One region of the Brevibacillus sp. genome, then DNA from elsewhere that is predicted to be linked to it. Evidence: riboswitches for the same ligand, from Rfam matches in the RefSeq annotation. Region 1 holds a riboswitch; the other holds the start of a gene.
The links. A riboswitch is a leader RNA that binds a small molecule or an ion and turns the genes downstream of it on or off. The one in region 1 is predicted to bind S-adenosylmethionine.
Positions count from the first base shown of each region.

Region 2: another riboswitch for S-adenosylmethionine. It lies ahead of DEP07_RS04790 (homocysteine synthase); the one in region 1 lies ahead of DEP07_RS17285 (pyridoxal phosphate-dependent aminotransferase).

Region 1 covers NZ_DOTK01000053.1:78,800-82,641, forward strand. The annotation lists gene DEP07_RS17275 (LysR family transcriptional regulator) at 1-437, shown strand, start outside; gene DEP07_RS17280 (hypothetical protein) at 475-945, opposite strand; gene DEP07_RS17285 (pyridoxal phosphate-dependent aminotransferase) at 1,162-2,343, opposite strand; SAM riboswitch class I at 2,428-2,541, opposite strand; gene DEP07_RS17290 (MDR family MFS transporter) at 2,638-3,842, opposite strand, start outside.
Region 2 covers NZ_DOTK01000022.1:11,847-15,688, forward strand. The annotation lists gene DEP07_RS04790 (homocysteine synthase) at 7-1,308, opposite strand; SAM riboswitch class I at 1,399-1,507, opposite strand; gene DEP07_RS04795 (rhodanese-like domain-containing protein) at 2,070-2,381, shown strand; gene DEP07_RS04800 (SCO family protein) at 2,463-3,086, shown strand; gene DEP07_RS04805 (YqzG/YhdC family protein) at 3,089-3,427, opposite strand; gene rnjA (ribonuclease J1) at 3,714-3,842, shown strand, end outside.

The DNA of each region.
Region 1 (3,842 bases):
TTCCGCTGCTTGCCGACGAGCTGCGCCTCGTTCTCGCTCCGCAAAATCCGCTTGCCCAAAAAAACGTGATCGAGCTGACTGATTTGCAATCCGAGCCGTTTCTCATTCACGAAGCAGGCTCCACCTCACGCGAGCTTGCTGAACTTTGGGCCCAGGAAAACCAGCTGCGCTGGCAAGTGCGCATGGAGCTGGGGGCGATCGAGACGATCAAGGAAGCGACCAAACACAACATGGGCGTCAGTGTCCTGCCGTATCGCAGCGTCGTGCGCGAAAGCGAGACTGGTGAACTGATCGTTCGCGAACTGCCCGGCTACGTCAATCGCCGGCACATTTGCCTCGTCTATCGCCAGGACGACATCATGCCTTATCCGGTCCAGAGCTTCATCCGGTTTTTGCAGCATCAACGCCCGCACGCAAAAAGCCCCTCTCCGCTGTAAAAGGGAAAGGGGCGATTATGTAAATCAAATAGCTATTCTACGCGATGCGAACAACACGAGCCTTTTCTGCTTGCGGCAAGAAAGACAAGTCTACGTGTCCGCGTGCTTCATCCAGTCCGATGTCCTCTGCCAAAAGCAGCGCTTCTTCCTGGAAAGTCGGCGTACAGCTTCCTTCGTTCAGCTCACAGAGACGCTTCAAACGCTTCAAGCGATCCGCGCATTTCTCTGCACGCATGCATTCATTGGTCAGCTCACATACATTTACATGGCGCGCATCTGCGATCATGCTGATATCATCTACGTGCACAATCAGCCGCTTGCCTTCTTCTGTGACGAATCCGATCGAGCAAAAATGCGCACCTGACATTTCCAAACGAGTGAGAACCGCATTGGCAAAAATCTCTCCCGTGCGCAGTCGAACCTGAGCTGCTTCAATGGCTCCACCGATCTTCCGCTCGTTGGCGATCACCGTATACATGTCCGTGTAACCGTTAATCTGATAGCGCATAGTACCCTCCCGCTCTTGCTGAGATCAATTATCATTACCATCCTATAATGAAAATCATTATCTGTCAACGGTGAGAATGATTTTTATTCGCCTTGCCTGTCTTGGTTTCCAAAACGCATGGCCCTTACATTTTACCCAGAAAATCTCCTGCTATTCCCCTGATTCCCAAACAAAAACCGCACTTCCTCATGTAGGAAAGTGCGGTCCGTTCTCATCCTATTTGGTATTGGCAAACAGTCCTAATTTCTCAATGCGCTGTACCGCTTCGGCCAGACGTTCTTCACTCGACAACAGCGCGGCGCGAACGTATCCTTCCCCGGTAGGGCCGAAGCCGTCACCGGGAGCAACGACGACATGCGCTTTTTCCAAGAGCAAATCGGAAAACTCGATGGAAGTGAATCCGGCTGGAACCGGGAGCCAGGCAAAAAACGAGCCTTGGGACGGCGGCGCTTGCCAGCCGATGCGGTGCAGATTGGAGAACAAGGCGTTGCGTCTGCTTTCGTAGACAGCCACCAAATCCCGAACGCATTGCTGCGATTCGGTCATCGCGGTTACCGCGGCCATTTGCACAGCACCGAACAGGCTGACGAAATAATGATCCTGAATCAAATTGATCAGTCTCACCAGCTCGCGGTTGCCGACCATCGCCCCTACGCGCCAGCCAGCCATGTTGTACGTTTTGGACAAAGTGTAAAACTCGACACCGACCTCTTTTGCCCCTGGCACCTGCATGAAGCTGACCGGCTTTTTGCCGTCGTAGCTGATCGCGCCGTAGGCAAAGTCGTGGCAGACGACGATCTCATGCTTGCGGGCAAATTGAATCGTTTCCTCGTAAAATTCAAACGGCGCATTCACCGCTGTCGGGTTATTCGGATAGTTCAAAAACATCAGCTTGGCCCGATCCAAATCGGCTTGCGGAATTTTGCTGTAGTCCGGCAAAAACTGATTTTCTGCTGTCAGCGGCATCATCGACATCCGACCATTGACGACCGCCACACCCGACCAGTAATCCGGATAGCCCGGGTCCGGTACGAGCGCGACGTCGCCTGCGTTCATCAGCACCTGGCAAATTTCCACCAGTCCTGTTTTGCTGCCGAACAAAACCGCTACTTCTTCTTCCGGATCAAGGTCTACGTCAAATTGTTGTTTGTACCAGTGCGCAACAGCCTGCTTCAGTTCCAGTCGGCCGGAAAAAGGCGGGTACTTGTGGTGAAGCGGGTTGGCTGTATGTGCTTGCAGCGCTTCTACAATGTGGGGAGGAGTCGGCAAGTCCGGGTTTCCCTGCCCCAGGTTGATCACATCGTGCCCGTTGGCGATGACTTTATTTACTTTCGCTACCAGCGTCGCGAAAAATTGGGTTGGCAGCCGGTCAATCATGTCGGAAGGTTGGATACGCATTTCTCTTCAGTTCCTTTCTTTTCGCCCATACAGCAAAAACCCCCTTTTTCCGTACAGAAAAAGGGGGAGATCAGCTTGGTCACGTCCTTATCTGTCAGGAATACTCCTGCTGGAATTGGCACAGCATCTGCATCGCTACACGCGCAGATCCGCTGCCGGGCTTCATAGGGCCAGTCCCTCCGCCTCTCTTCATAAGTAAATCACACGGAATATACTGTTTTTAATCTTCTTCATACTACATTGCCTGCTCTCGGCGTGTCAAGATGCTTCCCCGCAGGCGCTCGCCTTTTTTCGCTACATCTTTTCTGCGGTTGGCACAGCCACCTTTTGACGGCGATTCAAAAACGTTGTGTGGAAGGCGAAAAACGCCACGGACAAGAGCGCAAGCCCTGCCATGATGTACAAAAGCCCTTGCGCCTGAAAGTGCTGGAAAATGATCGCGCCGAGCAACGGTCCGAGCATCCGCCCTGCCGAGCCTGTTCCCGCGATCAGCCCTTGAATAAAGCCTTCCCGTCCTGCTGGCGTAATTTGTGCGGCTACGGCAGGAACGGCTGGCCAGACGAGCATTTCGCCCAACGTCATGATAAACATCGCGGCGACGAAGCCCGCATAGGAGGTCGACTGCGACAAAATCAGCATCGACAAGGCAAAGACGTAGGAGCCGAGCAGCATTTGCGCTTTCAGCGTGCGGGCAAAGCGGCGAATGACCCAGGCGATCAGCGGTTGACCAAACAGGATCAAGCCGCCGTTCAACGTCCACAGCAAGCTGTACTGGCGCAAGGAGATGCCCAAAGATTGCATGTAGGTCGACAACACCGTCGTCCATTGCACGTACACAATCCAGCTGATCAGCAAGCCGCTGCACAAAAACAGCAAGGCTCCCCAAACCACTTTTCGCGTTGGCTGAAGCTCTCCTGCGCCATGTGCGCCAAGCTGTTCGTCAGCATCGGTCTTGCTCGTGTCCGACTCGCCCGCTGGCGAAGCAGGCAGCGGCCGATTCTCCGCCGCTTTCAGATGGCGCGGCAAAAAGATCACGAAGATGGCGAGAACGATCATTTGCGTGAGTGCGTTCCCGAAAAAGGTCCAGGAAAACGATACGCTCGCCAAAAGTCCGCCCAGCGCCGAGCCTGCCGCCACTCCCGCATTCAACGCGACGTAAATCATGTTGATTCCTTTGCGCCCGCCTTCCGGCCACAAAACGACCGCCAGCGCGTTCATGACAGGAGACAGCGTTCCGTAGAACAGCCCGTTTAACAGCAGCAGGATCGTATACACGGTAAAATCGTGCGTAAGTCCAAGACCGATTGTAATCAAAATAATGCCGACAGAGCCGATTATGATCGTCCGCATTCTTCCCCAGCGGTCAAACAGCATGCCACCCGTGATGCTTCCGATCAAAAACGCGCCCTGGTTCAATAACAGCAAAAAACCCGCTACAGGCAGCGGCTTCCCCAAGTAATCGTGAATGTAAATCGTGACGAGCGGCCATATACATGCCA
Region 2 (3,842 bases), on a different contig from region 1:
GAAAACCTATACCTTGCTCACGGCAACAGCTGCTTCCAAAGCTTGCTTCAAATCGCCGATGATGTCTTCGATCGCCTCTGTTCCGACAGACAGACGGATCAATCCGGGAGTTACTCCTGCCGTTAATTGCTCCGCTTCGTTCATTTGCTGGTGCGTCGTGCTCGCCGGATGGATAACGAGCGACTTGGAGTCGCCTACGTTTGCCAAATGAGAGAAGAGCTTTACGGATTCGATCAATGTTTTGCCTGCTTGCACGCCGCCGCGGATGCCGAAGGTGAGGATGGCGCCAGCGCCTTTTGGCAAATATTTTTGCGCGAGTGCGTAGTTGGCGTCGCCTTCAAGACCTGGGTAGCTGACCCATTCCACTGCCGGATGCTCGGCGAGGAATTTCGCTACCGCGAGTGCGTTTTGGCTGTGGCGCTCCATGCGCAGGTGGAGTGTCTCCAGACCTTGCAGGAACAGGAAAGAGTTGATAGGAGCTACGGCAGCGCCGATATCGCGTTGCAGTTGCACGCGCGCTTTGATGATGTAGGCGAGCGGGCCGACTGCTTCTGTATAAACGACTCCGTGATAGCTTGGGTCTGGCGTCGTCAGACCAGGGAATTTGCCGTTGTTCCAGTCGAATTTGCCGGAATCTACGATAATGCCGCCAATCGCCGTGCCGTGTCCGCCGATGAATTTGGTCGTGGAGTGAACGACGATGTCAGCTCCGTGCTCGAACGGACGGGTCAGGATTGGCGAAGCGAATGTATTGTCGACAATCAGCGGCACGCCGTTTTCGTGCGCGATGTCCGCAATTGCCTGCAAGTCGGCCACGTCGATGCGAGGGTTGCCGATCGTCTCGCAAAAGAGCGCCTTGGTATTATCGTTGATGAACGCGCGGAAGTTGTCCGGATTGGACTGATCCACAAAGTGTACTTTGATGCCCAGGCGTGGCAGCGTATGGGCAAAAAGGTTGTACGTCCCGCCATACAAGCTGCTGGATGCGACAATCTCGTCGCCCGCTTGCGCAATATTCAAAATCGAGAAGGTGATGGCTGCCTGACCGGAAGAGGTTGCCAGCGCACCTACGCCGCCTTCGAGCAGAGCGACGCGCTTTTCAAATGCGTCTTGGGTCGGATTCATGATGCGCGTGTAGATGTTGCCAAACTCTTTCAAAGCAAACAGGTTGGCAGCATGCTCCGTGTCACGGAAGACGTAGGAAGTCGTTTGGTAGATCGGAACCGCGCGCGAGCCTGTTACCGGGTCTACCTCCTGTCCGCCGTGTACGGCGAGCGTTTCCGGTTTCCATTGTTGTTGGTCAGACATGATCATCTCTCCTTTTTATATGGGGGTAAGGAAATAAAAAAACGGAGCGTTCTCCTGAGTAGAAGAAGGCTCCGGCTATGCACGGGTGTGCGTTCATCTCTCAGAATCTATGGATTCTGCAGGAATTAGCACCGCGCAAGACTCGCTTGCTGGTTGCCGGGTTTCATAGGGCCTGTCCCTCCACCGCTCTTGATGAAAATGTAGCTTTCAGTTGTTGTCATAATTGTATGAAAAACCATACTTCGCTGTCAACATCAAATGATTAAGTTATCGGGGTGGATTTTGTGGATTTTAAAGATTTACCCGTTCATGCTGTTGCCCATAAGATCCAGAGAGCCTGTCTGGTAAGCTCTGTTTACATGGTTTGTATGAGGGTTTCCTTCATCTGAAACCAAATGAGTTGCCTCACGAGATTGTTTTCCTTTTTTGGCATACAAGAGGACCGCAGCCAGAGTGCAAACAGCCAAAATTCCAAGGACATACATCATAGAAATAACTCCCCCTCACGCTAAGCTTCATCAATTATCAGCGTTCTTTTTCATGAACTGGCAGACATGGTTTTTTACTTGTAATTTTATAATTTTATGGTCATTTTTGTAAATTCTTTGAACTTGCAAGCAACCGAGCCTTGCTGTCACAAAATTGCCCCTATATCTCGGCGCTTTCGCAGCTCCCGCCGTTAGAAAACGCCTGGGGCCTATGATATGATGGAAATGGCAGAAAACGACTAAACGATTGTACATATAGGAGGAAAAAACGCGATGAGCCATGGCGTGAAGGAAATTACACCACAAGAGCTGCTGGAAAAGCTCGCGGCAAAAGAACAGCTTCAGGTGATTGATGTACGCGAGGTGGAGGAGTGGAACGAAGGCCATATCAAAGAGGCCAAGCTGATTCCGCTCGGCTTTTTGCCGCATCGCACCGACGAGCTGGACAAAGACATTCCGGTCATCATGGTGTGCCGAAGCGGCGCACGCAGCCACCGGGCAACTGAATATTTGTGTGAGCTTGGCTTTGACGCTGCCAATATGGTAGGCGGAATGCTGGCATGGCCTGGGGAAAAAGAAGTCTAGAAAGACAGAGAAAATGTGCGCTGCTCGCCGCTGCAAGCAAAGCGGGATGGCGCATGAGATGTGCAGGGGAGGCAGGAAATCGTGAGTGAAGGAGCACAGCAACAAGGGTCAGCGTTGCAGCGCCATTGGTTTACGGTGCTGGCAGGCTTGATTATCCTTGCGATTGTAGGTGTGTTCGGCTACAAATACTTGGCAAAAGATCCGATTCCGGTGATGAAGCCGATCGCGGACTTTTCGTTGGACAACAGTGACGGAACTTCCTATACGTTCTCGCAAGGCAAAGGCAAGGTGCGCCTTGTCGAGTTCATGTTTACCAATTGCCCTGATATTTGCCCGGCAACGACGTACAACATGTCCAAGCTTCAGGATCAGTTGAAGGAGAAAAAGCTGTTCGGCGACAAGGTTGAGTTTGTCTCGATCACCTTCGACCCCGACTTTGATACGGCTGAGGTTTTGCAGCAGTATGCAGCGAAGTTCAAGGCTGATCAAAGCGGCTGGAAGTTTTTGCGCGGAGATGCCCAGGCGGTGGAAAAAGTAACGAAAGACTTCGGGATTGCGGTACTGAAGCAGCCTGACGGTTCTTTTGCCCACACCGCACGCATGTTCCTCGTCGACGGTGACGGCAACATGCGCCGTGCTTACGGCATGGCGGCGGACATGGACATGGAGCAAATGATGAAAGAAATGGAACAGCTCGCTGACTAGACTCAGACGGTTTCTTCGTACGTGATGTTCACGACTCGTTCCGTTTGGTTTTCAAATTCAATATGCACAAGAAGCGCCCACCTGCGATTGCCCTGCTGGAGCAAGAGCTTGAACGTCTCCTCTGACGTGGTGGGCGTTTTTGCTATGCGCCCGACATGCAAATAGTCTACGATTTGCGCGTGCGGATATTTTTGCATCGTTTCCTGCATCGCCAATCTGCCCCATTTGGCATATGGCGGCTGGGCATTTGCTGGGGCATACTGGAAAAAGAACAGCAGCAAACTTGCGGCCAGTGTAGCGAGAAAGCTGCGCGTGAGGAACATGTTCATGGAAGAGTGCATGGCGGAGGCTCTCCTTTTTCGTGTTGGAAAACGGGCTTGCCATGTAGTCTGAAGTCTTTTTGAAGCGGTCATTCGTAGAAAATCCTTACACGTGCAAAAGGGGGCTTGCGGCCGGAGCAGTCGCTTGATGCCCAGCTTTTGCTCGAGTTGGAGATACCGCGTATCAGTTTTCTAATATTGACCGAAGATGAATGTGTGGAATTAACAAGACAGGATGAAACGAACGCCTCGCGTTGTGTTACAATAAGAATGGCATGCTTGGTTCGGGTTCCCAAAATCATGCACGATGAAGTTAGGAGGAAAGAGTTTGAGCGACGTTAAGATTTTCGCAATGGGCGGCCTCGGCGAGATCGGAAAAAATATGTATTGCGTCGAGTATGAGGATGAAATTATCATCATTGACTGCGGGGTGAAG